One region of the Methylobacterium sp. J-072 genome, then DNA from elsewhere that is predicted to be linked to it. Evidence: riboswitches for the same ligand, from Rfam matches in the RefSeq annotation. Region 1 holds a riboswitch; the other holds the start of a gene.

Region 1 (14,784 bases):
ATGCCGTCACGCACCGTCATCCCGGGGCCGCGCAGCGGAGCCCGGGATCCAGAGCCGCCGACGTGCCAAGCTCTTCCACCGGCAGCGTTTCTGGATTCCGGGCTCGCCTGCGGCGCCCCGGAATGACAGCGCGGGTTATCAGGTATGGGGCATCAATCCTCGAGCGATGAATTTTCCAACCTGAGTAGCCCCTGAAGGCGACCGTTGTAATTGCACCGTGTTAAAAAGCTGATTTTCGGGTTCTCGTAGGTGCTCCACCGGACTTCCCGGCTCGGAATAGCTTTGACGATCTCCTAGATCCGGTCATACTTTCACGCTGACCATTCCGCTCAAGGGCCTGCAATCCCTCAACGGTCCGGTGAAGTAGCCTGCGCCAAGGTGACAAGCGCCTTCTCCAAAGCGGCGTTTTCGACGCCTGTCTGAGCTTTCACGGCGTCATAAGCACGCGCCAGCTTCGCATCCACCACGTCGTGCCGGCGGGCGAAATCCAGCACCAGATCGGGAGCGACCTCTGAAAAGAAGGTCGCGAGGTGTACGAGCCACGGCCTCACCTTGCCAGTGCCGAGGCTGAATACCAGCGTAGCGACGTCGATCGGTTTTCTGAATGGAGCGTTTACAGTCCCAAGGACAAGCGCATCGATTCGGGCACTCGAATGCCCCGGGAAAACAACGCCTCTTTTGCCGACCGTAGCCATCATAGCTTCGATATGCGCTTCTTTGTCATAGAGATCCAGCTAGCGCCTGCCCGATCGTTGCACGCTGAATTTGACTCGAAAAATGACAAAGCACTCTAAAAGGTCGTCCCTTTCCCGTCACCCACGCACCGGCCGCTCCCGCAAGATCCGGTTCACCGCCCGGTCGAGGGCCGAGAGGAACGAGGAGCGGTCGGCGCGGGAGAACGGCGCCGGACCGCCCGTGATCGTTCCGGCCTCGCGCAGGGACTGCATCAGGTCGCGGGTCGCCAGCGCCATGCCGATCGAGGCCTCGCTGAACGGCTTGCCGGTGAAGGCCAGCACGGTGGCGCCAGCTTTCACGCAGCGAGCGGCCAGCGGTACGTCGGCGGTGAGCACGATGCTGCCGCGGCCGGCCCGATCGGCGATCCAGTCGTCGGCGGCGTCCAGCGCCGAGCCGACGACGACGCGCACGATCCAGGGCTCGCGCGGCAGGTTCAGCACGCTGTTGGCGACGACGTGGACGGTGAGGCCGTAGCGCGCCGCGACCCGGTAGGTCTCGTCCTTCACCGGGCAGGCATCGGCGTCGAGGTAGATCGGCGGCCGGGTCTCCTCCCCGCTCATCGCCGGGGCACCAGTTTCGAGGTGAAGCCCGCCAGGATCAGGAGCGCCCCGAGGGCGAATTGCCAGCGCTCGATATCGCCGCCGATCGACAGCACCACCGCGCGGCCGATGACGAACAGCCCAAGCAGCGGCGGCAAGAAGCGCAGCACGAGCTTGAGGACGGTCAGGGCAGTCCAGGGCCCGGTCCCGGCGGATGCCATCAGCGCGCCCCCGCGAGCCGGCGCGGCGGCTGCTCGGTCAGCGTCGTATCGGACGCGGCACCGCGCTCCAGCGTCGCCACCGCGAGCGGCGCGCCGCGGCCGCGCAGGGCATGCGCCCCCAGCGAGCGCGCCCGCACGCCGGCTGGCAGGGACGGCAGCCGGCTGAGAAGATCCTGCGAGATCAGGATTCCAACCCCGAGTGGCCGGCACAGGGCCTCGATCCGCGAGGTGACGTTCACGGCATCGCCGAAATACGCGATTTTGTGGCGGTCGACGCCGACTTCGGCGGTGACCACCGAGCCGCCATGCAGCGCGGCGCGCAGTTTCGGCACCGTCCCGAAACGGGCGGTCCAGGCAGCCTCCTCGGCCTCGATCCGGTCGATCACGTCGAACACGCAGGTGACGCAGCGCGCGTCCTTCAGGCCGCGGCTCATCGGCCAGGTCACCATCGCGAGGTCGCCGATATAATCGTCCACCGAGCCGCCGTTGCGGCGCACCGGCTCGGCCAGGGTGGCGAAGACCGCGCTGAGATATTCCTGGGCGCGCAGGTCGCCATGGGTCTCCGCGAAGGCGGTGGAGCCGACCACGTCCAGGAACAGGAAGATCCGCTCCTCGGCCACCGGCTTGTGGTAGCGGCCGATCATGAAGTTCACGAAGATCTCGCCGCCGACGAGGTCGCGCATGCGGATCACGAAGACCAGCAGGCCTGCCACCGCTAGGGCGTAGGCGAGGACGCGGGCGTTCGTCCGGGTCGCCACGGCGAGTTCGTCGCCGGTCAGGCCGAAGGTCCAGACGATCAGGCCGCCGAGGGCGTTGCCCGACACGATCATCAGCACGTAGGCGAGTTCCGCCGCGAAGACGTAAAGCCAGGCCGGCAGGCGCCGGATCCGGGCTTGCAGGCCCGCCAGGATCAGGCCGCGATCGAACGCGAGAACCGTCGCACCCGTGCACAGGCCGTAGGTGAAGCCGGCGAGCGGCGTGGCGCCGTCCGCGAAGATGATGTTGTAGAGCAGCCCCGCGCCAGCGGCGGCGAGCAGGATCAGCGCCCAGAACATCCGGTGGGCCGGCAGCATCAGCGCGTCTCCCACAGGGTCGATCGGGCGGCCGCCGCGCATGGCGCGCTCCAGGCCCTCGCAGACGACCTGGCAGGCCCCCTGGGGGCCTCGTTGAGCGCGGCGTGAGACACTGGCCTAAAGTTCAACACCGGAGCGGCGACGGCCCATTGCTCATCCCCCCAAGATGGCGCGAGTAAGGCGCAGCGGGGTGGGGACGCCGGCTCGGCCCAAGCGGGCGGGCCGACGATCGAGAACGAGACCCCACCCAGCCGGGAAGGGAGCGCTGCCATGCACGCCAGGAGCTTTGGGGCGACGCGCGTCTCGGTGCCGGTCATCGGACAGGGCACGTGGCACATCGACGGCTCGGACCGGGCCGACGCGGTGCGTGCCCTGCGGGCCGGCATCGATGCCGGCATGACCCATATCGACACGGCCGAGATGTACGGCGACGCCGAGGCGATCGTGGCCGAGGCCATCGCGGATTGCCGCGAGGAGGTTTTTCTCGTCTCGAAGGTGGTCCCGGGCAACGCCACGCGCCGGGGCGTCGTCCGGGCCTGCGAGGCCTCGCTGAAGCGGTTGAAGACCGACCGGCTCGACAGCTACCTGCTGCATTGGCCCGGGCAGCATCCCCTGGCCGAGACGATCGCGGGGTTCGAGGACCTGCGCCGGGCCGGCAAGATCCTGTCCTGGGGGCTGAGCAACTTCGACGTCGACGACCTCGACCGGGTGCTCGCCATCGCCGGGCCGGACCGGATCGCCTGCAACCAGGTGCTGTACCATCTCAACGAGCGGGCGATCGAGCACGCGGTGCTGCCCTGGTGCGAGACGCACGGCGTGGCGATGGTCGGTTATTCGCCGTTCGGCAGCGGCGATTTCCCCGACCCGGCCAGCGCCGGCGGCCGGGTCCTCGACGGCATCGCCCGAGCCCACGGCACGACGCCCTACGCGGTGGCCCTGGCCTTCCTGACCCGGCTGCCCGGCACCTTCACGATCCCCAAGACCGGTCGCCCGGCCCGGGCGATCGAGAATGCCGGCGCCGCCGACCTGCATCTCGGCCCGGCCGAGCTCGCCATGATCGACGCGCATTTCCCCCGGGGGAAGCGGCCGCGGATGCTGCCGATGCTGTAAGGGGCGGAGAAGATCGGCACAGCGTGGCAGGTTGGCGAGGGCCGAGGAATCGCGGTACCGCCTCCGAACCGCGGCCGTTACGCCAGCGCCGTCCGAAAGCGCCCGCCCCAGATGCTGAAGCTACTCCTCCCCTCAGCTCTTGCCCTCGCGGCGGGCGTCAGCATCGTCATCCAGCAGGCGCTGAACGCGAATCTGCGCACGGCCCTCAACTCGGCCGCGTTGTCGGGCGTCGTGAGCTTCACGGTCGGGGTGGCCTGCATGGTCGTCGTCGCCCTCGCAGCCCGCGACCCGATCCCGTCCGCCGGCGTGCTGGCGCGGATCCCGTGGTGGGCCTGGAGCGGCGGGCTGTTCGGGGCGATCTTCATCGGCCTCGGGATCGTACTCGTCCCGCAGCTCGGGGCCGGAACTTTCTTGGCGCTCCTGGTCACCGGCCAGATGCTGGCCTCGGTGATCTTCGACCATTACGGCTGGATCGGCCTCGCGCAGCGGCCGATCGACCTGCCGCGCGCACTGGGCGTCGCGCTCCTGATCGGCGGCGTCGTCCTGATCCGGCGCTGACCGGGACCGGCTAGTCCCCAATCCCGAACAGCTTCTCGACGAAGTTGCGGTCATCCTTCGGCGCCGCCCGGCGCGCCGGGGCCTGCTGGCGGGGCGCCTGGGCGGCCGGATCCCCAAAAATCTGGCCGAGGATGTCGGTCGGGGCGCTCGGCGCCGCGCTCGCCACCGAGGCGGTGGTCTCGGGCGGCGGCTTGCGCCAGCGGTTCAGGCCCGGCAGCGGCACCGGGTTCTGGCCCTTGAGCGCCTGGGTCATGTAGGTCTTCCAGATCTCCGCCGGCAGGTTGCCGCCAGTGACCTTCTTGGTCAGCTCGCCGTCGTCGTTGCCGAGCCAGATCCCGGTGACGAGGGTGCCCGAGTAGCCGATGAACCAGGCGTCGCGGAAATCCTGGGTGGTGCCGGTCTTGCCCGCGAGCTCCCAGCCCGGGATGTCGGCCTTCTTGGCGGTGCCCGAGACGAAGGTCTCGTGCATCATGGCGTTCATCATGCCGTCGGCATTGGCGTCGATGACCCGGCCGAGGCCGTTGTCGGAGCGCTTGTACAGCACCGTGCCGGCGGCGCTCTTCACCGAGGTGACCACGTAGGGGATCACCCCGGTGCCGCCATTGGCGAAGGCCCCGTAGGCGCCGACCATCTCCAGCAGGGTCACCTCCGAGGTGCCGAGCGCGATCGAGCCGTTGGCCTGGAGCGGCGAGGTGATGCCCAGCCGCTGCGCCGTCTGCACCACCGTCTTCGGGCCGACCTCCTGGCCGAGCCGCACCGCCACCGTGTTGAGCGAATGCGCCAGCGCCGTGCGCAGGGTGACCGGGCCGTCGTAGCGGTGGGAGTAGTTCTCCGGCGCCCAGTTGCCGATCCGGATCGGCGCGTCGTCCTTGACCGTTTCGGGGGTGGCGCCGTGCTCCACGGCGGCGAGGTAGACGAACGGCTTGAACGAGGAGCCGGGCTGGCGCTTGGCCGTGGTCGCCCGGTTGAACTGGCTCTGGGCGTAATCACGCCCGCCGATCAGGGCGCGGATCGCCCCGTCGGGTCGCATCGAGACCAGGGCGCCCTGGCCGACATTGAAGCGCGTGCCCCTGGCGTTCAGCTCGTCGGTGAGCGCTTTCTCGGCCAGGGCCTGGAGGCCCGTATCCACGGTGGTCTGCACCGTGATGTCGGTGTCGAACTTGCCGACGTAATCGTCGAGCACGTCCATCACGAGGTCGGCGACGTAGTTGGCCGAGCCGCCACCGCGGGCGTTGGCGGGCCGGGCCGGCTGGGCCAGCGCCACCTTGGCGTCCTGCGCCGGCACGAAGCCGAGCTCCTGCATGGCGGCGAGCACCTGCGCGGCGCGGGCCTGGGCGGCGGGCAGGTTGCGGTTCGGCGCCAGACGCGAGGGCGCCTGCACGAGGCCGCCGAGCATTGCGGCCTGGGCCAGCGACACCTCCTTGGCGGGCTTGCCGAAATAGCGCTGCGCCGCGGCCTCGACGCCGTAGGCGCCGGCGCCGAAATAGACCCGGTTCAGGTACAGTTCGAGGATCTCGTCCTTGCTGTACTTGTGCTCAAGCCACAGCGCGAGGATCGCCTCCTGGATTTTTCGCGAGGCGGAGCGCTCGGGCGTCAGGAACAGGTTCTTGGCGAGCTGCTGGGTCAGCGTCGAGCCGCCCTGCGCGACGCCGCGCCGGGTCAGGTTCTGGCCGATCGCCCGGAGGATGCCCACCGGATCGACGCCGAAATGCTGGTAGAAGCGCCGGTCCTCGATCGCCACGAAGGCCCGCGGCAGATAGGGCGGCAGCTCCTTGATCGAGACCACCCGTCCGCCGGTCTCGCCCCGGTTGGCGAGCAGCGAGCCGTCGCTCGCCAGGATGGCGATGTTCGGCGGGCGCTTGGGCACCGCTAGCTGGTCGATCGGCGGCAGCTGCGAGGCATGGTAGGCAATCAGCCCGGCGATGCCGATCACCGCCCACAGGCCGAGCACCACGGTGCCGTAGACGATCCGGCCGAGCCACGAGCGCCGACGCCGGCCGGATTTCTTTTGGGTCCGGCGCGCCGTCGTCTTGGTCGGGGCCCGCGCCGTCTCGTCCGCTCGCTTGCCCACGCGCTCTCCTGTCCCAGCCCGGTCGTCCCGGGACAAGCGCAGGTCGAGTTCGCCGCGATCCCGGACGCGCCCTTCCGGCACGTCGAAATTCGGCTCCATCCTGCCCCGACCCTTGGCCATGCATCCCGTCTTCGAACGATCCGACACCGACGCGCGTGCATTGCGGTGCAGCCCGGTTACCGCACGCTAAATGCGGCGGTTTAAGGGGTCGTTAGCGTTCCGTTCAGCACCCGACCCGGGTGGACGGACGGGATTAGCCCTCAACCGGGCGCCGTCGGGTCCTGGCCCAGCACCCGCCGCGCCTCGGCGAGCAGCACGGGGTGCCGGACCGATTGCGGGCCGGAATCCGGCGTCTCGCGGCCGAGGCGGGCGATGCGCGCCGTGAACAGCTTCCGGCGCAGGCCGAACCGGCCGATGCTGGCCGTGAGCGCCAGCAGGACGACCCGCACCGCCTCGGTGCGCTCGCGCTCGTGCACGATCTCGGATTTCAGCGCCTCTTCCCGTCGCAGGGCAGCGTCGAGTTCGAGTCGGACGACGGCCCGGCTCGCCTCGTCCCGGCGGGCGGTCTCGAGCTGGAGCCGGCATTCCTGCAGTGCGCTGAGGATCATGAGCTCCTGCGCCGACGCATCCCGCATTGATTCCTCCCGGCGCGCCTCCCGGTGCACAACCCGGCGCGCGCCCGATCCCTGTCACAAAAGTTTCGGTCCCGGCCTGCGGCCGCGTGCGGACCGTCATGGGTTCGCCATACCGGTGCCGGGCTCTAGCCGGAAGCCACCGCGCCGCGATATCGAGGCCGCGCTCATCGGTAAAAAAGGGATCGACGACGTGCGTTGCAGGATTGCCGTGGCCCTGGGGGGCCTCTTGCTCGGTTCGGTGCTGGTGGGGCCGGCCTCGGCGCGGGTCGAGCAGCTCGACACGGTGAATCTGGTCGCCTGCGCCCAGGATGGCGGGGTCTGCCGGATGCCCTACCCCACCAACGTCTATTACGGCGTGCCCGGCAAGACCAACGGCCGGCCGTTTCCGCAGGGCGGCATGGTCCCGTGCAACAGCCAGACGTTCGGCGATCCCGCCCCGGGCCAGCCGAAGAGTTGCTGGTACGCGCCGCGCCTGAGCGAGACCCGCGGCGGCGGTGTCGCCCCCCGGGACCGCGACGAGGGTTACGACGACCGCCGACGCGACGACTATCGGCGGCGCGACGACGACCGCTACGGCCGGGACTACGACCGCCCGCGGCCGCGCCGGTCCTACGACGACGATGACGACGTTCCGCGGCGGCGCAGCTACCGGGACGACCGGGACGAGTATTGATCGTTTTGCGGCCCAAAACAGTCGCGCCACCATATCCGGGCTGTTAACCACCCTCCGGCATCGTCCGGTCTGCGAGCCATGGCGTCGCGGGCCGGGTGGAGAGAGCGATGACGGAGGATCGCCGCGGGGCATTCCGCAAGAATGCGTTCACGTTCGGCACGCTGCTGCTCGCCTGCGGCGAGGTCGGCTGCCTGGTCTGGGACGCGACCGAGACGGGTGCCCAGATCGAGGTCGAGAGCGATCAGGCGGTGCCCGACCGCTTCCCGATCCGCCTCACCGATGGCGCTGACCCGCGGCCGGCCGCGGTGGCGTGGCGGAAGAGCCGTCGCATCGGCGTCGCCTTCGAGGGCTGAACCGCTCGCTCACGTCGTCGCGAGGGTGGAGCGCGGGCGCGGCCCGGCCGCCAGCCGGAACAGTTTTGGGCGCACGAACAGCAGCTTGAGCGGCGTGTCCCGCACCATCCGTTCCAGGGCCAGCGGCAGCAGCAGGGCCGCGGCCATCACGAGCAGGCCGGCGAGGCCGATATCCGTGACGAGCCCGGTGCGGACGAGGACTTCCCGGGTCGCAGCCATCGGCAGCGAGAAGGCGAGATAGATCACGATCGAGCGCCGGCCGCAGGTCCGCAGGCCCTCGGCCACGACGCCGCCCGCCCGTTCGATCAGCGCCGCCGCGACCACGATCGCCAGGGCACCCGCCGCCCCGAGGGTGAGGCTGACCAGTGGCAGGGTGGCGAGGGTCGGGTAGACCGGATTCCCGGTGGCCGTCAGAGCGAGCCAGCCTTCCAGTAAAGCCCAGGCGGCGAGACCGCCGAGCGCGAGGCCGACGTGCCGGCGTGCGGTGTCGGCCAGGGCGAAGATCCGGCCCGCGAACAGATAACCCGCCACGAAGTAGACGTAGCGGCCGCAGAATTCCTCGATCAGGGTCGCGTCGCTCCGGATGTCGGCGATCTGCAGCAGGGCGGCGCCACCGAGCAGCAGCGTCCCCGGGCACCGGCGCAGGGCCTTGGTCACCACCGAGAAGACGGCCAGCAGGTAGACGAACCACAGGCTGGAATACGGCTCGACCAGCGCATGGGCGAGATGCGCGGCGAAGGCCCCAGGCCCGGATTCGCCGACGATGCTGCCGTAACGGGCCGTCGACTGGATCACGAGCCAGAGCAGGTAAAAGTACGCGAAATGCACCACCCGGCGGTCGGCGAACAGGCGCCAATCCCGGTCGATCACCCGGCCCAGAAACAGGCCGGACAGGAGGAAGAAATCCGGGATCCGGAACGGCTTGGCGAAGGCCACCACCGGGTGGAGGAACCCCTCCCCGCCCATCGCGGCGCCGGTGCCGATGACGGAATGCATCATCACCACCAAGAGGATGCAGATCCCCTTGGCGACATCGACCCAGGCCAGCCGGCCGTCCCCTACCCCGCCCATCGTTCAACTCCGCGACCGAGGCGAGTGTGGAGCGGCAAGGTTGACGGGGCTGCCTGCCCGGCCGCGGAACCTGCGGACGTGCTGAGCGCCGGGTAAACGGCCGGCTCAATCCCGGCGCCGGCCCGTCCGGCGGTCGCGGGTCATGCGGGTGGCGGCGTGGAAATCGTCGGGCTTGCCGCGGATCCAGACCAGGAAGCGCGCGATCTCGGGATCGGCCCGCAAAGCCTCGACATCGGCGAGGCGCTTGGCGATCTCGGCCTCGCTGTAGCGGGCATGGATCGCCGAATGGCAGATCTGGTGCAGCCGCACCGTGCCCTGGTGGGTCCCGCCCTTCAGCTTCGGGGTGAGGTGATGCAGGCTGGAGCGGGCGCGCGGCGGGATCGGCCGGCCGCAGAGCGGGCAGACCGGATCCGCCCGGGGGGCGGCGCCCGGCATATCCGGATCGTCGGCGTTCCAGCGCCGGGAGCGGCGTCCGACCAAGCGATCCCTCCTTCCATCCCGATCAAGGCACGGCGCTGTCCGCAGCGAGACAGGCCGGCCCGACGCGCCCGCGAAACGTCGCCTCGGCCTCGCGGTCCCGGATTCCGAAGATCGAGACGTGATCGCCCGGGATGAACGCGAACCGCGCCCGGGGGCCCGCCGCCGCGGCCAGCGCCCGGGCGAGCTTGGCCGGCACCACCGGGTCGTCTTTGCCCTGGACGATCAGGACCGGCTCGGTCCCGCCGCGGATGCGCAGGTCCGAACGATACGTGTCGCGCAGGAGCCAGGATGGGGCCAGCGGGACATGCAGCCGCACGGTGTGGGTGAGGGAGTCGAACGGCGCTTCGAGATAGAGCCCGACCGACGCGATACGCTCGGCCATCGCCACTGCGACGGCCGCCCCCAGGGAATGCCCGTGCAGCAGGATCGGCGCGCCCGGCGCACGCGCCATCGCGGCCGCGATTGCCGCCATCCCGTCGCGGATCAGCCCGTCCTCGCTCGGCGATCCGGTCGAGCCGGGATAGCCGCGATAGGCCGGCGCCAGCACGCCCCAGCCGGCCGAAAGCCAGGGATCGGCGGCGAAGCGGGCGGCATGCGGCTCGGGCCGGGAGCCGTTGCCGTGGAAGCTCACCACCACCCCGCATCCCGGCCGCGGCGCCCGCCACAGGGCGAAGAGCCGCTCGCCATCCTCGGTGGTCAGGGTGATCGGCTCTGTCCCGGGCGGGGCGAACCGGTCGCCTGCCGGCTCACCCGCCCAGGCCGCTCCCGGATAGATCAGCCGCCGCTGGAACACGGCCAGAGCCACCAGCGCGGCCAGATAGACCAGGGCCACGATGGCCAGCAGCAGAAGCAGGATCCACATTTTTTTGGAGACTGGGCTGAGAGACCTTGATAGCCGCGTTTCGCCCATCTCAGGAGGCGAGGCCGATCGGAGGCTGGGCAGCCCCAACCTATTGCGCGCGCTCGACCAAGCCGTGCATCAAGCCGCCTTCCGGATCGTGAAGTCGACATGCACGGTGTCGTAGGGAAACACGATCCGCCCGTCCTCCGTACGATCCAGGACGCCCGCGTTCAGCAGCGCGTGCACGTCGCCATGCGTGTTCTTGACGTCGCGATCCAGCAAGCGCGCCACGGCCCGCAGCGACATCGGTTCCTGCCCGGCCAGAATCCGGATCAGCTCCCAGCGGCGGGGCGTCAGGACGGTCCACAACCGCTCGACCGTCGGAAACGAGATGAAGGCGCCCTGCTCCTCGCCGCGGAAAGCCGCCAGCGCCCGGACAGTGCTGTCTTCGATGGTGGAGACACCGATGGTCACGGTCTTCATGGTCATCTCCAGGATGCGACATCGGCCCAGAAGTCCGCCATCAGGGCCTCTGGGCTTGTAAAGGTGTAAGGCACTTCCCGCTCGCCGATATGCTTGTGGTCGCCCTTCCCGGCCTCGTTGTCGTAGCGGAGCACGCAAGCACCCTCGACCACGAAAGCGAGCCGATACTTGAAGCCGTGGGCGCTTCCACGAACCGGAGACGGCACCCTCCAAACGACGAGTTCGGCGAACGACCGATCGGCCGTGACCTCGATCCGTTCCCTGAACAGCAGCGCGGCGTCCATGACGTTGGCGAGAATGCCAACGGACCAGGTCGTTGGCAAGCGTGCCAACAGGCATTCGGAGAGGAGCGTTCCCCTATCCCGGCAGCGGTGATCCGATCCCGGCGGCGAGCCGCGCGGTGGTCCGCCCCGCTACCGTGCCGAACCGTGCGATCATGTCAGCCCCTCCCCTCAGCACAGCATTGACAAACCCTTTGGCGGAGCCGAGTCTTGAACCGTTCCGAGGGGGGCCCTGTAGAGGGCTGAGATTGGGCACGCTGCCCTGACCCTTGAACCTGATCCGGCTCATACCGGCGGAGGGACGGGAACCTGCGGCTGCCTGCGTGCGGCCGGATCTCATCTCAGCCATCGCGTGGTCCGGAACGCTCCAACACGAGGAGAGGCCCACGATGAACGCACCCGTTCTCCCCAAGGACGTGAAAGGCAGCCCGGAGACCGTGACCACGGGTCCGGTCACCGGATCGCGCAAGGTCTATGCGAGCCCGGCCGGCCGGTCGGACATCCGCGTGCCCTATCGCGAGATCGTCCTGTCCGATCCGAAAGAGGAGCCGGTGCGGGTCTACGATCCGTCGGGCCCCTATACCGAGACCGACGCGCGCATCGACCTCACCGCCGGCCTGCCCGGCGTGCGCGAGCCCTGGATCGCGGCGCGCGGCTACACCGCGGTCGAGCCCCGGGCGGTCAAGCCCGAGGATAACGGCTTCGCCGGCGACAAGCTCGTGGACCCCTGCCCCGCCGCCCGCACGATCCGGAAGGCCGGTCCTGGCCAGATGGTGACGCAGTACGAGTTCGCCCGCGCCGGGATCATCACCGAGGAGATGATCTACGTCGCCCACCGCGAGAACGCCTGCCGCGACGCGATGCTGGCCGGCGCCGAGGCCACCCTCGCCGACGGCCAGAGCTTCGGGGCCTCCGTGCCGCCGTTCATCACCCCCGAATTCGTGCGCGACGAGATCGCCCGCGGCCGGGCGATCATCCCGGCCAACATCAACCACACCGAGCTGGAGCCGATGGCGATCGGCCGGAATTTTCTGGTCAAGATCAACGCCAATATCGGCAACTCGGCGGTCACGTCGTCGGCCGCGTTGGAGGTCGAAAAGCTGGTCTGGTCGATCCGCTGGGGCGCCGACACGGTCATGGACCTGTCCACCGGCCGCAACATCCACAACATCCGCTCGTGGATCATCCGCAACAGCCCGGTGCCGATCGGGACCGTGCCGATCTACCAGGCGCTGGAGAAGGTCGGCGGCGATCCGCTCAAGCTCGATTGGGAAGTCTTCAAGGACACGCTGATCGAGCAGGCCGAGCAGGGCATCGACTACTTCACCATCCATGCCGGCGTGCGGCTGGCCTACGTGCCGCTGACCGCCCGGCGGGTCACCGGCATCGTCTCGCGCGGCGGCTCGATCATGGCGCGCTGGTGCCTGGCCGGGCACCGGGAATCGTTCCTGTACGAGCATTTCGACGAGATCTGCGACATCATGCGGGCCTACGACGTGTCGTTCTCGCTCGGCGACGGCCTGCGTCCGGGCTCGATCGCCGACGCCAACGACGCCGCGCAGTTCGGTGAGCTGGAGACGCTGGGCGAGCTCACCAAGATCGCCTGGGACAAGGGCTGCCAGGTGATGATCGAGGGCCCCGGCCACGTGCCGATGCACAAGATCAAGGTCAACATGGAGAAGCAGCTGCGGGAATGCGGCGAGGCACCGTTCTACACCCTCGGCCCGCTGACCACCGACATCGCCCCGGGCTACGACCACATCACCTCGGGCATCGGCGCCGCCATGATCGGCTGGTTCGGCACCGCGATGCTCTGCTACGTCACCCCGAAGGAGCATCTCGGGCTCCCGGACCGGGACGACGTGAAGACTGGCGTGATCACCTACAAGATCGCCGCCCACGCCGCCGACCTCGCCAAGGGCCACCCGGCCGCCCAGCTGCGCGATGACGCGCTCAGCCGTGCCCGGTTCGACTTCCGCTGGGAGGACCAGTTCAACCTGGGCCTCGATCCGGATACGGCCCGCCGCTACCACGACGAGACCCTGCCGAAGGACGCCCACAAGGTCGCGCATTTCTGCTCGATGTGCGGGCCGAAATTCTGCTCGATGAAGATCACGCAGGACCTGCGCGCCGAGGTGCTGGCGATGGAGGAGGCCGGCGAGGTCGTGGGCGCGTCGCCCGCGATGTCGAAGGCCGAGGCCGAGGCCGGCATGCGGGCGAAGTCGCAGGAGTTTTTGGCGGAGGGCGGCAAGCTCTACATCGACGCCGCCGAATGAGGAGCCGGCACGCCCCGTCCGCTCAGGACGTGGGCGTGCCGCATCCGGCGCCGCCGCCGCGCGGCGCCGTGATCGCGATCGCCGAGTCCAGCTCGGCCCCGTAGGCATCGTAGAGCGCCGCGAGCATCAGTTCGGCGGCGATGCCGACATCGGGAGGATCTCCGAGGATGACGGTGCGCGAGAAATTCGCTCCTCCGTCGGCTTGCGCATACTGAAGGGCCCGGAGGGCGGCCTGGGATTGCGCCTGGAGCCGAAAACCCGGTTTCCCGTAGGCGCCCGACGAGGCTTCGCACAGCATCGCGGTATCGAAGGGCTGGAAGATGCACTGGACGTAGTGCATCGGCCGATCGCGCAGCGCCACGACGATGAAGCGATCACGCGACGTTTCGATGGGTCCGCGCCGATGGATCGCGTCGAGGCGCGCCACGACCTCGCAGCGATGCTGCTGGATGAACGCCTCCCGGGGTGATAATCCTGATCGCGCCTGCACGCTGCCCGCTGGTGCCTCGGCAAACGCCGCAACCAGAAGCGCCATCGCCATTCGGGTCCAGCGCATGGATACCTCCGGACGCGTGCCGTGCCCCGTGGCGCAACAGCGACACGGATCGCCCCACCCGCGCGACAGGCGGGATCAATGACTGGACGAATCGCAAAATGATGCCGTTCCGGTAACGGGATCTTCATCGCGACTCGGGCTGCCGCGCAACCATCCCCTGCGCCGGGGGCGTCCGTTAACGGACGCTTAGGCGGCAGAACCGCTGAATCCCTCGATCACAGGATCGCAGGAGATCAGCCATGGATATCCGTCCGCTCAACGCGACGACGCCGGGGCCGCAGGGTCTCGAATCGCTCGCGGCGTCGGCCGCCCCGGCCGCCACTCAGGAAACGACGCCGGCCCAAGCCGCCACCGCCCCGCTGGAGCCTGCGGTCAGGCTCGACATCACCCCGACCGGCGACAAGGCGCGCTACATCCAGGATCCGGACACGAGCTCGATCGTGTTCCAGGTGGTCGACTCCCGGTCCGGCAACGTCGTCGAGCAACTGCCCAGCGAGACGGCCCTGCGCAACCGGGCCTACGACGCCGCCCGCGAGTCGCACGCCGCCGCGGGGAACCTGTCCCGGATCGCGTGAGCCCCCCGCTCAGGCCGAGGCGGCTCCATTGGCCCCAGTCCGACCTGGGAACACGCAGCCATACGGAAACCGAAAAACCGTGTTTGACGGACTCGTCGGCGGGCTGCTAGATCGCTCTCGTACACGGGCGCACGGAGCACCCGCGAGGCCCCGGCCTCGTGGGCGCGAGACTACCGCACCGGCCGTGTCCGCGGGCGTAGTTCAGTGGTAGAACGTCAGCTTCCCAAGCTGAATGTCGTCGGTTCGATCCCGA
Region 2 (14,784 bases), on a different contig from region 1:
AGCGCGTGTAATCCGCCCAGAGCGCCGCGTAGAGCGGCACCGTTCGGAGAAGGTCCTCGTGCCGGCCGTCGCCGAGCAGGCGGCCGCCGTCGAGGACCAGGATCCGGTCGGCCTGGCGGGCCGCCGCGAGGTGATGGGTCACGAGGATCAGCAGCCGCTCGCGGCCCCAGGCGGTGAGGTTCCGCTCCAGCGCCAGGGCGGCTTCCGGATCGAGGAAGGCGGTCGGCTCGTCGAGCAGCGCCACCGGCGGGTTGCGGATCACCGCCCGGGCGATGGACAGGCGCTGGCGCTGACCACCCGACAGGGTCCGGCCGCCCTCCCCGAGCGGCGTTTCGAGCCCCTCGGGCAGGTTCTCCACCAGTGCCCGCACCCCCGCGAAGTCCAGCGCGGCGTCGAGGGCCGCTGCGTCCGGCCGCCGCGCGGCGAGGTTCTCGCGCACGCTTCCCGAGAACAGCACCGTATCCTGGTCCACGGTGCCGATTCGGCCCCGCAGCCAGCGGGGATCGTAGTCCCGCAGGTCGGCGCCGCCCAGCTCGACCCGGCCGGTATAGTCGCGCTGCAGGCCGAGCAAGATGCGCAGCAGGGTCGACTTGCCCGAGCCGTTGCGTCCGACGATGGCGACGATCCCGCGCTCCGGCAGTGTGACGCTCAGCTCCTGCAGGGCCGGCTGCGCAGCGCCCGGATAGGTCAGTGAGACCCGATCGAGCCGGATGCCGCCGGGGCCGATCCGGCGCACGGGTGGATGGCGGTTCGCCCGCTCGCGCGGCAAGTCGAGGAAGCCGCCGATCGCCCCGAGCGCGACGTTCACCTCCTGGGACATGCGCAGGATGTCAGCGCTGCTCAGGAGCGGGCCGGTGATTCGGGCCGAGACCACTTGGATCGCCAGGAACTCACCGACCGTCAGGTGTCCGCCATAGATGCGCCAGCAGCCGACGCCGATCACGAGCAGCGTCATGGCCCGGGAGACCGCCTGCGACCGGAGCCCGTAGCGCCGCTGCAGGTCCATCACGGCTCTCAGCTCGGTGAGCGTCGTGTCCGTGACCGTATTCCAGCGTCGCATGCGCCCGGCTTCGAGGGCGAGCGCCTTCACCGTGGGGAGGCCATGCACGCTCTCCGCCAGGGTGCCGTCGCGGACGCCCAGAGCTGTGTAGAAGGCTTTTGCGGACTTCCAGATGCCGCTGATCTGATTGCTCGCAACCACGATGATGACGGGCGCCGCGAGGACGAGCACGGTTCCGACGACCACGTCGTAGTGGAAGACGAGGCCGAACGCGACGAGCGCGCCGCCGGCATCGATCACGGTGTTCGGCACCTGATGCAGGACGAAGTCCCGGATCTTCGTGATCTGCTGGAAGTGGTTCAGGATGTCACCGGACTTGAAGCCGGCGCCGTCGATCCGCACCCGCAGCAGATGCGCGAAGACCCGGCGTGACATCCGGCGGTCGAGGAAGACCGCGAGCGCGATGATCAGGCGACCGCGGAATGCGGTCAGCAAAACCTCCGCGCCGATCGACAGGATCGCGAGGACCGCCAATCCGAGCAGCGGCAGGTCCGCCTGTCCGGCCACGATCGCGTCGACGATCCGCTGGGTCGCCACCGGAAAGACGAGCCCGACCCCGTATCCGGCCGCGATGGCGAGCAGCAGCCGGGTGACCTGTCCCCGGCGCAACGCGAGGGCGCGGCCGAGCCAGCGCCAGCCAAAGGACGATCGGTCTGCCTGCAAAGCCATCCCCCGAATCGGGCGCGGATTGAGGCATACATTCTTGGTGCTGACGACCCGTCCCCTGGCGAATGAAAGACCCTCCTCTCGGATGCTCGGGAGCTGCCGGGGTGCCGGAGCGCCGACCCTGTCATCCCGGCGTCGCGCAGCGGAGCCCGGGATCCAGAATCGCAGGTGGACCAGGCTCTTGCACCGTCGCCGGCTCTGGATTGCCGCCTCCGGCGGCCCTTTCGGTGCCCTAGACGCGCGGGACGATGACGCGCACGCGGAAGCGGGTGCGTCACGTCTTGCACGTGGCGTTGTGCTGACATCATGGGTGCGGGGCTCATCCAGCGGTGTCACCGACGTGACGCATGGCTCTGCCATGGGGCGGATCTTCCTCGCTGGATCCTGCCACGATGCGTTCGCCCTGCTTTTCGGCCCTGCTCGTCTCGACCTGCCTCAGTCTCGTCACGGGCGCATCCGCCGAGACCCTTTATCCAGCCACCTTGGCGGGCCATGTCGTCCTGCCAGCCCTGAGCTTCGTTGCGCCGCCTGCCGATGTGCCGGCGGACCTGAAGGTGACCGGCAAATTTACCACCGGCCGGCGGGTCGATCAGCCCGGCACCGTCGAGATCCTGGATGACGGCCGGCCCACCGGCGTGAAGCTGCCCCTGGCGGGCGTCCCGCTCCAGGGCCATTCCGGCATCAAGCGGATGCCGGACGGCACGTTCTGGGTCATCACCGACAATGGCTTCGGCGCGAAGGCGAATTCGCCGGACGCCATGCTGTACCTCAACCATTACCGCATGAACTGGAGGGCCGGCACGGTGGAGCGGCTGGGCACCGTGTTCCTGCGCGATCCCGACAAGCGCGTGCCGTTCCGGATCGCCAACGAGGCGACCACGACCCGCTACCTGACCGGGTCCGACTTCGACACCGAGAGCTTTCAGTTCGTCGGCGACAAGATCTGGATCGGCGACGAGTTCGGCCCCTACCTGATCCGCGCCGACAAGACCGGCCGGGTCGAGGCGGTGTTCGAGACGCAGCTCGACGGAAAGGTGCTGCGCTCGCCCGACCATGTCGCGGTGACGACGCCCGGCGTCCCGGGCGGCACCGTGGCCTTCGAGATCCGCCGCTCGAAGGGTTTCGAGGGCATGGCCGCCTCGCCGGACGGCAAATTCCTCTATCCGCTCCTCGAAGGGCCGGTCTGGGACGCCGACAAGAAGGCGTTCGAGCAGGATTCCGACGGCCGCCCCTTCCTGCGCATCCTCGAATTCGACGTCGCCGGCGCGCGCTGGACCGGGCGCTCCTGGAGATACGTGCTGGAGGCCAACGGCAACGCCATCGGCGACTTCAACCTGATCGACGCGACCCACGGCCTCATCATCGAGCGCGACGACAACGAGGGCACCACCGACCGCGCCTGCCCGGCCGGGGAGAAGCGCCCGGATTGCTTCGCGACGCCGGCCAAGTTCAAGCGCGTGTTCAAGATCGAGATGAACGAGGGGAATGTCGGCAGCCCGGTGCGCAAGATCGGCGCGATCGACCTGCTGCACATCGCCGATCCGCAGCATCTCGCCCGCAAGCCGCTGACCGACGGCGCCCTCGCCTTCCCGTTCTTCACCATCGAGAACGTCGACCGGGTCGATGCTACGCACATCATCATCGGCAACGACAACAACCTGCCCTACTCGGCGAGCCGCGACCCGGCGAAGGCGGACGACAACGAGTTCGTGCTGCTCGATGTCGGGGAATTCCTGGCGGCCCAGTAGCAGCGGGTCACCCGGCCCACGCGGCCAGGAAGGCGCGGGCTACGGCGGCCGGATCGGCGGCGCGCATCAGCCCGCCCATCACGGCGGCGCCAGCTGCGCCCGCGTCCCGACACGCGGGAATGCGGTCGACCGTGATACCGCCCAAGGCGACCACCGGCAGGCCGGTGCGCCGGGAAGCGGCGATGCCCTCCGGGCCGAGGGCCGGGCCGTAGCCGGGCTTGCTGGCGGTGGGGTAGATCGGGCTCAACGTGACATAGTCGGCGCCGGCCGCGGCAGCGATCTCCGCCTCGGCGGGCGTGTGGACCGAGACACCGATCAGCGCGCCGGGTCCCAGAACCTCGCGCGCCGCTGCGATCGCCTCCGGCCCGCTTCCGCCGCCGAGATGCACGCCGTCGGCGCCGAGCGCGCGGGCCAGCGCGACATCGCCGCCGACCGTCAGGAACGCGCCGGCGGCGCGCGTCCGGGCGGCGACATCCGTGCCGAGCTGCCGCCGTGCTTCCGGATCCAGATCACGGTCGCGGAACCAGACCCAGCGGGCGCCGCCGTCGAGAACCGCCTGCACGGTGTCGGCCAGGGGACGGGACTGCCCGTGCCGGTCCGTCACCGCGAGCAGGCGGGACGGCAGCGGTCTCACGAACCGACGAGGCCGAGCTGTGGGCTCGACGGGTCGGCCCGGCCGCGGCGCGGGATCCGGCCGGCGCAATACGCGTCGCGGCCCGCCTCGACGGCCCGGCCCATGGCGCGGGCCATCCGCACCGGGTCGTCGGCCTTGGCGATGGCGGTGTTGATCAGGCAAGCGGCCGCGCCCAGCTCCATGGCGATGACCGCGTCGGAGGCCGTGCCGATGCCGGCATCGACGATCACCGGCACGCCGGCCCGGCGGCAGATCAGCTCGATATTGGCCGGGTTGGCCACGCCCATGCCGGAGCCGATCAGCGAGCCCATCGGCATGATCGCGGCGCAGCCGAGATCCTCCAGGCGCTGGCAGACCACCGGATCGTCGTTGCAATAGGGCAGGACCACGAAGCCCGAATCCACGAGGTGGCGGCAGGCCTCGATCAGCTCGGCCACATCCGGGTAGAGGGTCTCGCGGTCACCGATCACCTCGACCTTGATCCAGGTGGTGTCGAGCGCCTCGCGGGCGAGCTCCGCGGTCATGATCGCGTCGCGGGCGGTCTCGCAGCCGGCGGTGTTGGGCAGGAACCGCTTTCCCTTGAGGATGCGCACGGTGTCGGAGCCGTGGCCCTGAAGCGAGACCCGGCGGATCGAGGCGGTGACCACCTCGGCCCCGGAGACCGCGACGGCGTCGCGCATGATCGCCTGGGTCGGGTAGCCGGCGGTGCCGATGAACAGCCGCGAGGACAGCTCAACCCCGGCGACGGTGAAGCGGTCCGCGTCGGCCTCGGGGCGCAGCGGCGTGACGATCTGGTCCATGGTCAACCTCCCTGCATGGCGCGGACGATCTCGACGCGATCGCCCTCGGCGACGGGCGTCTCGTCCCAGTCCCGGCGGCGCAGCACGCGGCCGTTCAGCGCGATGGCGACGCCCTGCGGGCTCTCGATGCCGGTCTCCTCGGCCTCGACCCGGAACAGGGCCGCGATGGTCTCGACCGCGTGCTCGCGCGGCTCGCCGTTCACCAGAAGCTTCATGCCGAGGCCCTCCGGGGTTCGGGTTGGGCGAAGCGCGCCCGGGTGAACGGTCTGGCGATCTCGGGGAGCGCGCCATCCGTCACCAGCGCGGCGACCGCGTCGGCGGTGACCGGGGCGAGCAGGTAGCCGTTGCGGTGATGGCCGGTGGCGGCGACGAGGCCCGGCGCCAGGGTGTCGATGATCGGTGCATCGTCGTCCGAGGTCGGGCGGTAGCCGCTCCACACGGCCTCGACCTCCATCTCCTCGATGCCGGGCAGCACCCGGCGGGCGCCCTCCAGCAGCGCGTAGAGGCCGCCGGCGGTGACGCCGGGGCGGAAGCCGCAATCCTCGACGGTGGCGCCAACGATCAGCTGGCCGTCGCTCTTCGGCGCCATGTGGACCTGCTCGGTCCAGATCATCCGGCCGAGGGTGCCGGTGCGGGCGGTGGTGCGCAAAGCCAGAGACTGGCCCTTGAGCGGGCGCACCGGCAGGGCGAGGGCTTCGGGCAGCAGCCCGCCCTCCCCGCTCCAGGCGCCGGAGGCCAGCACGACGGTGCCGGCCGTGACGCCCTGATCGCCGACGCGGATGCCGGTGACGGCCCCGCCGGACCAGTCGAGCCCGGTCACCGCACTATGCTCCACCAGGGTCACGCCGGCGCGCCGGCAAGCCTCGGCCAGCGCCGCCATGACGAGGCGGGGATCGACCTGGTGATCCAGCGGGCAATGGACGCCCGCGGTGACGGAGGGGCGTAAGCCCGGCTCCAGGCGCCGCACCTCGGTGCCCGACAGCCACGCGGCGTCGAGGCCCGAACGGCGTTGCAGGTCGTAGCGGAAGCGCAGGCGCTCGACCTCGTCGCGGCCGATGGCGACCACCACGGTCCCATCGGGCCGGTAATCGATTGGCAGGCCGCTCTCGGCTTCGAGCGCATCGCGAAAGCCCGGCCAGAGCCGCAGGGATTCGAGGGCGAGCGGCAGGAGCGGGTCCGAGCCGGGCTCGTGCTCGGCGGCCGGGGCGAGCATGCCGGTGGCGGCGAGGCTCGCGCCCGCGCCGATCGTGTCGCGCTCGACGACGACCACCGAGCGGCCCGCCCGGGCCAGACGCCACGCGATCGACAGTCCGATCAACCCGCCGCCGACGATGGCGACATCCGCCCGCGCGGGCATCGAAGCCGGCGCGGCGAGACCGGCCGGGATGCGGCGGCGTCCGATCGGTGAAACGGGGCGGTCAAAGGCCAAGATCATCTCCGCGGGATTCCGTCGCGAAGATCGGGCCGTCTGCTTCGGTGAGAAGCTGTGGCCTGCCTTTCGGGCAGCCGCGGTCCAATCCCTACGCCGGTATGAGCCGGATCAGGTTCAAAGGATTTCCGCGCCGCAGGTCCGTGAGGACGTGCCAGCGGTTTCTCAGCCCCTTGCCGGGGATCTCCCTGGAACAGGCATAGATCTGGTCGCGCGGAGAGCGCCGGTCAACCCCGGGGCTAGCCGGTCGGGCCTGCGGGGAGAACAATCGGCAGGTCGCAGTCAGCGTCCGAAGACGAAACCGGTTGCGATGGGCCGATCAGCTCGGCGTCCGCGGCCGCAAAAATTTCGGCCGGAACACCGCCATGGGCTCGCGGAACCCGTCGAGGACATGCTCGCCCAGTGGGATCGGATCGCCCCAGAGGAAATCCACGAACGGCTTCGACATCAGCAGCGGCTCGCCGAGCTGCCGGTTCAGCCGTGACAGGCGGCTCGCGAGGTTCACGTCGCGGCCGATCACCGTGAAGTCGAGCCGGGAGCCGGAGCCGACATTGCCGTAGGCGGCCTCGCCGTGATGAAGCGCGATCCCGGCGGCCACCGGTACAGCGAACTGATGCAGGGCATTGGCCTCGTCGAGGGCCGCCAGCGCGTGCTGGGCGGCCGTGAGCGCGCCCTTGGCGGCGCCCCCGAGATCGTCCCCGGATTCGCGAAAAATCGCCAGCAGACCGTCGCCCAGGTATTTCAGGACTTCGCCGCCTTCCCGCTCGATCGGCGGCACCAGGCAATCGAAGAACACGTTGAGCAGCCCGACCGCCTCCTCGGGGGTCATGTCGGCGGAGGTGCGCGTGTAGTCGCGCATGTCGGCGAACAGGATCGCCGAGCGGATCCGCGTCACCTGCCCGCGGCGGATGTCGCCCGCCAGGATCGCCCGGTGCGGCTCGTCGCCGACATAGAGCCGCAGCACGTGGTCGAGCTGCTTGTTGAGCACGCGCATCTCCACGACCGCGGCCAAAGCCGGCATGACGAAGCGCAGGATCGCGATGTCGTCGTCACCGAACCCGTCGGGCGCCTTCGTCGCGAAGGTGATGCCGTTCTTGGTGCCGTTGGTGAAGAACAGCGGCGCCACGACGTAGTGGGTGTAGCCGCCGGCCTTCAGGTCCGGGATGATCGCGTAGGCGTCGTCCGGCGTCTCGGCGACGTCGAGGATCAGCCATTCGCCGGTCTCGTGGACCGTGTGGAACGGGCTGCTGAGATAGGCTTCCTGCGAGCGGCTCCCGTGCGGGAACAGGCGCACGCTGGTGCCGCCGTCCCGGGTCCAGACCCGGCCGACCCCGGCATATTCCGAGTGCAGGGTGTCGATCGCCGTGGAGGCCCGGTCCACCGGAACGCCGACCGCGATCAAGCGCTCGGCGAGGCCGGAGAGCATGTCTTCGGCCTTCTCCAGCCGGGCGCCCTCGCCCAGCAGCCAGTCCCGGATGCCCACCGAGGGCTGGAGCGCGCCGAAGGGCACGTCGTCGGCTTCGGAGCCGTCCGCGAAGGCCGTCGGCAATCCGGGCGTTGGCGGGCGGCGTTCGAGCATGGCGCCACAATGGGGTCCGCGCAGCCCGGTGGCAACGCGGTCAAAGGAGAGGCGCCGCGGAATCCGCGGCGGGGGCTCAGTTGTCCAGGAAGCTCCGGAGCTTCCGGCTGCGCGACGGGTGCTTCAGCTTGCGCAGGGCCTTGGCCTCGATCTGCCGGATGCGCTCGCGGGTCACCGAGAATTGCTGGCCGACCTCTTCGAGGGTGTGGTCGGTGTTCATGCCGATGCCGAAGCGCATGCGCAGCACGCGCTCCTCGCGCGGGGTCAACGACGCCAGGACGCGGGTCGTGGTCTCGCGCAGGTTCGACTGGATCGCCGCGTCGATCGGCAGAACGACGTTCTTGTCCTCGATGAAGTCGCCGAGGTGGCTGTCCTCCTCGTCGCCGATCGGGGTTTCGAGGGAGATCGGCTCCTTGGCGATCTTCAGGACTTTTCGCACCTTCTCCAGCGGCATCGCCAGCTTCTCGGCCAGCTCCTCCGGGGTCGGCTCGCGGCCGATCTCGTGCAGCATCTGGCGCGAGGTCCGGACGATCTTGTTGATCGTCTCGATCATGTGCACCGGGATGCGGATCGTGCGGGCCTGGTCGGCGATCGAGCGGGTGATCGCCTGCCGGATCCACCACGTGGCGTAGGTCGAGAACTTGTAGCCGCGCCGGTACTCGAACTTGTCCACCGCCTTCATCAGGCCGATGTTGCCCTCTTGGATCAGGTCCAGGAACTGCAGTCCGCGGTTCGTGTACTTCTTGGCGATCGAGATCACGAGGCGCAGGTTGGCCTCGATCATCTCCTTCTTGGCCTGCCGGGCCTCGCGCTCGCCCTTCTGGACCATGTTGACGATGCGGCGGTACTCGCCGATCTCCAGGCCGGTCTCGGAGGCGAGGTCGAGGATCTGGGCGCGCAGCTCCGTCACCTGCTTCGAGCCGCGCTCGACCAGGTTCTTCCAGCCCTTGCCGCCCAGCGTGCCGACGCGCTCCATCCAGTTCGGATCGAGCTCGTAGCCCTGGTAGTGGCGCAGGAACTCGTCCCGGGCCACGCCGTGGCTCTCGGCATAGCGCATCAGCCGGCCCTCGTGGCCGATCAGCTGCTTGTTGATCGAGTAGAGCTGGCCGACCAGCGCCTCGATGCGGTTGTTGTTGAGTGACAGCGACTTCACGTCGGCGACGACGCTGTCCTTCAGCTCGATCTGCTTCTGGTTCTGGGCCGGGCTGTTCTTGTCGCCGGCGGCCTTGCGCTCGGCGCCCTCGGTCTGGAACTTGCGCAGCTTGCGGTAGTTCGCGGCGATCGCGTCGAAGGTCTCGAGGACCCGCGGCTTGATCTCGGCCTCCATCGCGGCGAGCGAGACGTTGTTCTCGAGGTCGTCCTCGTCGTCGCCGCCTTCCGGGGGCGCCGGCGGCTCGGCCTCCTCGGCCCCCTCCTCGCTCTCGCCCTCGGCGATCTGCGGGGCGTTCTTGCCGTCGGGGCCGGCATAGGTCGCTTCGAGATCGATGATGTCGCGCAGGAGGACCTTGCCCTCCACGAGCTCGTCCCGCCAGATGATGATCGCCTGGAAGGTCAGCGGGCTCTCGCAGAGGCCCGCGATCATCGCCTCGCGGCCGGCCTCGATGCGCTTGGCGATCGCGATCTCGCCCTCGCGGGACAGGAGCTCCACCGAGCCCATCTCGCGCAGGTACATCCGCACCGGATCGTCGGTGCGGTCGGTCGGCTCCTTGGTGGTCGTGGTGACCGCGACGGCGCGCGTCGGCGCGACCTCGGCCACCTCGCCGCCCTCGGATTCTTCCTCTTCGCCGTCGGCGCCGTTCGCGGTCTTCTCGGTGGCGGCCGCCTCGTCGGTCTCCTCGGCCTCCACGACGTTTATGCCCATCTCGGACAGCTGCGAGAGCACGTCCTCGAGCTGGTCGGGGTCGGACTGGCCCTCGGGCAGCACCTCGTTGACCTCTTCGTAGGTCACGTAGCCGCGCTTCTTGGCGAGCTTGACCATCCGCTTGACCGCGGCATCCGTCAGGTCGAGGAGCGGCCCGTCGGTCTGCTGCTCGGGGGCAGCGTCCGTCTCGTCCCGTTCCGTTGCCTTCGTCGCCATGATCAGCCTATTGTTCCGGATGCGGCGCACTGCGGAGGCCTGAAGAAGGCCGGTCCACGCCGTCGGCGCCGCGATACTTGCGAGTGGCCCCGGATTGCTCCGGACGCCTTGAGTCGTCGGGTTCCGTATGCAAGCCTGAGGCTTGACCGATTGTTAACTATGGCGGGGTTCTGCCCGCCGTCACCGCCATCGCACAGCCCTCATGCAGCGGTCGAGTCGCTCGACACCGGCTTATCGGCTTCAGCCTCGGCGGCGATGACGGTCTCCAGCCTCGCCTTGACTTCGCAGAGCCATGCCCACCCGGCATCGGTCGGATCGTCCTCAAACGCCTGCCGTGCTTCGCGAAGTTCGCTATGTAGCGCTCCTGCCTGCCGGTGCAAGATCATCGCCTGTCTGAGAGCGTCCGCGCGCTGCTGCGGATCGGCGTGCGGAGACAGCGTAATCCGGTCGCGAGAGCGTGCCAGCGCGAGAATCCGCTCCGCAGCCTCTGCGAGACCGGCCCGTGTGATGCGGCTTTGCAACAGGTCGGCATTCGTTTGCCCGTCCTCTGCGGCAGATGCGACCAGGACCGACAGGAGCGCCCGGGCGTCCGGATCCTCGAAGTCGAGTTCCGAGACCTCGTCGCCGAACTCGGCGAGCATTTCGGGGTGGACCAGCAGGGTGCCGGCGATCACCGCCTCGCGGACCGGCGCCGCGCCGGAGAAGCCCGCCGAGGCGGTCATCGATGCGCTGGGGCTGCCGGTGATGCGCGGCGAGACCGGCTCGCCCGGCCGGACGAACCGCCGGCCTTGCCCTTGCCCCTTCGGCCCATTCCCGGCCGAACGCGAGGCGCGGGGCGACAGGCTGCGCAGCCGCTCCTCGATGTCGTCGCGGTAGTAGCGCTTGACCGTCTCGTCGCGGATCGTGGCGACGGTGGCGCGCAGCGTCTGCGTCAGCCCGGCCCGCCGCTCGGGCGTATCGGCCGGACCAGATTCGAGCGCCCGGCGCCAGAGCAGTTCCGACAAAGGCAAAGCAGCCTGCAGCACCTGGTCGATCGCCCCGGGACCGCCCGAGCGCAGCAGGTCGTCCGGATCCTGGCCGCCGGGCAGCAGAGCGATCCGCAAGGACCGGCCGGGTTCGAGGGCAGGAAGCGCGATGTCGAGCGCCCGGAACGCCGCCCGCTGGCCGGCCTTGTCGCCGTCGAAGCACAGGATCGGCTCGTCGGCGTGGCGCCAGAGCAGGGCCAGCTGCTCCTCGGTCAGCGCGGTGCCCAGCGGCGCCACCGTCTCGGGATGGCCGGCCAGCGTCATGGCGATGACGTCGACATAGCCCTCGACCGCGATGATCGAGCCGCGTTCGTGCGACGCCTTGCGGGCGCCGTGGAGGTTGTAGAGCGTCCGGCCCTTGTGGAAGAGCGGCGTCTCCGGCGAGTTCAGATACTTGGCGCGCACCTCCTTGGAGAGCGCCCGCCCCCCGAAGGCGACGACCCGGCCGCGGGTGTCGGTGATCGGGAACATCACCCGGTCGCGGAAATAATCGTACGGGACCGAGACATCCTCGCCGCCGGCGAGCAGGCCCAATTCGACCATCAGCGCCTTGTCGACCCCCTGCCCGGCGAGGTGGTCGCGGAGCGCATAGCGCTCGTTCGGCGCGTAGCCGAGCCGGAAGGCCCGCTGGGTCTCGTCCTTCAGCCCCCGACGTTCGAGATAGGCCCGGGCCTCGCTCCCCTGCCCCGCGCGCAGCCGTTCCTCGAACCACCGGGCGGCCATCTCCATGACCTCGATGGCTCCCGCGCGCTTCTGCTCGCTGGCGCGGTTGTCCTCGGTGGGCGCCGGCAGGGTGACGCCAGCCTCGCTCGCCAGCCGCTCCACGGCCTCGGGGAAGCTCAGGCCTTCGGTTTCCATCAGGAAGGTGAAGATGTCGCCGTGCTTGGACGAGGAGAAGCAGTGATAGAACTGCTTCTGGTCGTTCACGTAGAAGGACGGCGTCTTCTCGGCGTTGAACGGCGACAGGCCGCGCCATTCGCGGCCGGCCTTCTTCAGCTGCACCCGCCGCCCGACCACGGAGGAGGCCGGCAGCCGGGCGCGGATCTCTTCCAGGATGTGGGGGGGATAGCGCACGGGGCCTGCGGGTCGATTGCCTGACCGCTGGATATAGCGCGATGGGGCTGGTGGAGTCTCCCGCGGTCATTCACGTGTTGGGCTGGGCGGGGATTGCGGGGAGAAATGCCCTCGATATCTTCGATGGCCCGCGCCTGCCGGATCATCTCCGCGAGCTCTGCGAGGCGACATGAGAGACAAGCCTACACGGCGCGCTTCGGCAACTGACTGCACGGTCGGCCGAACGGACTGGGACCGGATCGCCGCCCTCGGCGATGCCGAGATCGCCGCCGCCGTGGCGGAGGATCCGGATGCGGCAGCCCCCGATATCGATTGGTCGCGCGCCGAGGTCATGATGCCCCCGCGCAAGGTTCCGGTCTCGATCCGGCTCGACACCGACGTGCTCGATTTCTTCAAGCACGAGGGTGCCGGCTTTCAGAGCCGTATCAACGCGGTGCTGCGGAGCTACATGGCCGCGCGGATCGCCCGCGGGGGTGATGATTGAGTTCAGCCCTTCGCCGCCAGCGCGGCCTTCACCAGCCCGCTCGCCTTGGCGAAATCCATACGACCCGCGTAGCTGCCCTTCAGCGCGGCGATGACCCGGCCCATATCCTTCTGACCGGCGGCGCCGGTCTCCTGGATCGCGGCATCGACCGCGGCCTTGGTCTCGGCCTCGTCCATCTGCTTGGGCAGGAACGCTTCGATGATCGCGATCTCGGCGCGTTCGTTGGCGGCGAGCTCCGGGCGGCCGCCCTGCTCGTAGACCGAAGCGGATTCGGTCCGCTGCTTGATCATCTTCTGAAGCAGCGACAGGATCTCTTCGTCGGAGGCCGGCTCCTTGCCGAGGCCGCGGGCCTCGATATCCTTGTCCTTGAGGGCGGCCTGGATCATCCGCACGGTGGCGAGCTTGTCCTTGTCGCCGGCCTTCATGGCCTCCTTCATCTCGGTGGTGAGGCGGGCGCGCAGCATCTCGATAAACCTTCCGACGGGAGAAACGGGGGGCTGGCCTGCAGTTTGCGGGTGTTGAGCGGCTTCAGCCACAGGGCCACATTGACCCCATCGCGGGCCGCTCGTTAAGAGCGCCGCACACGATCATGCCGCCAGCCGAGCGCGCCGCAACGCGGTGCCTGCCTTCGGCCGGACATAAGCGAGACCGACCCGATGCTGCAAGACGCCGCCGCGCAGGCCTCCAAACCCGCTGCCCCCGAGCCCTGGGCGGAGCCCGTTGCGACGGCCCTGCTGGTGCTGGCGGACGGGACCATCCTGGAGGGCTTCGGCATCGGCCGGACCGGCATCGCCGACGGCGAGGTCTGCTTCAACACGGCGATGACCGGGTACCAGGAAATCCTGACCGACCCGTCCTATGCTGGGCAGATCGTCACCTTCACCTTCCCGCATATCGGCAACGTCGGCACCAACGACGAGGATCTGGAGAGCCTGGAGGCGGCGCCGGCCTCCGGCGTGCGCGGCACCGTGATCGCCTCGGCGGTGACCAAGCCGTCGAGTTGGCGCTCCTCGTCGCATCTCGACGGCTGGCTCGACGCCCGCGGGATCGTTGGCATCACCGGTATCGACACCCGGGCGCTGACCGCCCGCATCCGCGACCACGGCATGCCCAACGCCGTGATCGCCAACGATCCCGAAGGCCGGTTCGACCGCGAGGCTCTGAAGGCGCGCGCCGCGGCCCTGGCCCCCATGGAGGGCCTGGACCTCGTCCCGCCGGTGACCAGCCGCGAAACCTCGGAATGGTCGGAGACCATCTGGGCGCTCGGCGACGGCTACGGCAAGCGCGGGACCCGCGACGGCCTGAAGGTCGTGGCGATCGATTACGGCGTGAAGCGCAACATCCTGCGGCTGCTGGCCCAGGCCGGCTGCGACGTCACCGTGGTGCCGGCCACCACCAGCGCGGAGGACATCCTGGCGCTGAAGCCCGACGGCGTGTTCCTCTCCAACGGCCCCGGCGATCCGGCGGCCACCGGCACCTATGCCGTGCCGGTGATCCGCAAGCTGCTGGACGAGAAGGTGCCCACCTTCGGCATCTGCCTTGGGCACCAGCTCATGGGCCTCGCGCTCGGTGGCCGGACCGTGAAGATGGGCCAAGGCCATCACGGGGCGAATCACCCGGTGAAGGACAAGACCACCGGCAAGGTCGAGATCGTGTCGATGAACCACGGTTTCGCGGTGGATCCCGCGAGCCTGCCGGCGAGCGCGGTCGAGACCCATGTCTCGCTGTTCGACGGCTCGAATTGCGGCCTCACCCTGACCGACCGGCCGGCCTTCTCGGTGCAGCACCACCCGGAGGCCTCGCCCGGCCCGCGCGACAGCCACTACCTGTTCGAGCGCTTCGTCACGCTGATGCGCTCCGGCGAGCCGGAGAAGGCCACCGACGCCTGATACGCGAGGTGCGGCGCGGTCCCATTCAGGCCGCGCCGGGGTCACAGAATCTGCGAATTCCGGAGGTCTAAGGAACCCCTCGACGGACCGCGCATGGCGGTTTCGTCCGAAGGGGATTGCCGGATGACCATCGACGAGGCACGCGACGACTTCTCCCGTCTGCACCGCACGTTCATGGTCCATCTCGGCATCGCCGCCGGCCTCGCCTGGGCCACGGCCCTCTACGCTGCCCTCTATGCCCCGTGGGTGCGCAACATCCGCGCCCTGATCGATCCGGCGGCCGGTCTCGACCGGGTCGAGAGCACGGTCTCCTACCTGT

What was found. Region 1 has a riboswitch for thiamine pyrophosphate ahead of thiC (phosphomethylpyrimidine synthase ThiC). Riboswitches for the same ligand answer to the same signal wherever they lie in the genome.
Positions count from the first base shown of each region.
Region 2: it holds a riboswitch for thiamine pyrophosphate, as region 1 does, so the genes downstream of both, thiO (glycine oxidase ThiO) here and thiC (phosphomethylpyrimidine synthase ThiC) in region 1, are expected to answer to the same signal.

Region 1 is NZ_JAKSYK010000131.1:10,972-25,755, reverse strand. It holds gene MKK67_RS14995 (hypothetical protein) at 348-698, opposite strand; gene MKK67_RS14990 (YaiI/YqxD family protein) at 813-1,295, opposite strand; gene MKK67_RS14985 (hypothetical protein) at 1,292-1,495, opposite strand; gene MKK67_RS14980 (adenylate/guanylate cyclase domain-containing protein) at 1,495-2,568, opposite strand; gene MKK67_RS14975 (aldo/keto reductase) at 2,839-3,678, shown strand; gene MKK67_RS14970 (DMT family transporter) at 3,790-4,236, shown strand; gene MKK67_RS14965 (transglycosylase domain-containing protein) at 4,247-6,427, opposite strand; gene MKK67_RS14960 (ATP-dependent helicase) at 6,568-6,915, opposite strand; gene MKK67_RS14955 (hypothetical protein) at 7,133-7,615, shown strand; gene MKK67_RS14950 (pilus assembly protein PilZ) at 7,723-7,968, shown strand; gene MKK67_RS14945 (acyltransferase family protein) at 7,978-9,039, opposite strand; gene MKK67_RS14940 (HNH endonuclease) at 9,145-9,519, opposite strand; gene MKK67_RS14935 (alpha/beta hydrolase) at 9,542-10,381, opposite strand; gene MKK67_RS14930 (hypothetical protein) at 10,499-10,843, opposite strand; gene MKK67_RS14925 (DUF6516 family protein) at 10,846-11,127, opposite strand; TPP riboswitch at 11,338-11,443, shown strand; gene thiC (phosphomethylpyrimidine synthase ThiC) at 11,514-13,400, shown strand; gene MKK67_RS14915 (TY-Chap domain-containing protein) at 13,423-13,827, opposite strand; gene MKK67_RS14910 (flagellar protein FlaG) at 14,196-14,531, shown strand; tRNA gene MKK67_RS14905 (tRNA-Gly) at 14,722-14,784, shown strand, end outside.
Region 2 is NZ_JAKSYK010000192.1:107,656-122,439, forward strand. It holds gene MKK67_RS24285 (peptidase domain-containing ABC transporter) at 1-1,729, opposite strand, end outside; gene MKK67_RS24290 (esterase-like activity of phytase family protein) at 2,119-3,474, shown strand; gene MKK67_RS24295 (thiamine phosphate synthase) at 3,482-4,108, opposite strand; gene MKK67_RS24300 (thiazole synthase) at 4,105-4,908, opposite strand; gene thiS (sulfur carrier protein ThiS) at 4,911-5,123, opposite strand; gene thiO (glycine oxidase ThiO) at 5,120-6,343, opposite strand; TPP riboswitch at 6,408-6,536, opposite strand; gene MKK67_RS24315 (adenylate/guanylate cyclase domain-containing protein) at 6,657-7,916, opposite strand; gene rpoD (RNA polymerase sigma factor RpoD) at 7,993-9,993, opposite strand; gene dnaG (DNA primase) at 10,194-12,092, opposite strand; gene MKK67_RS24330 (BrnA antitoxin family protein) at 12,262-12,576, shown strand; gene MKK67_RS24335 (GatB/YqeY domain-containing protein) at 12,579-13,040, opposite strand; gene carA (glutamine-hydrolyzing carbamoyl-phosphate synthase small subunit) at 13,233-14,465, shown strand; gene MKK67_RS24345 (hypothetical protein) at 14,589-14,784, shown strand, end outside.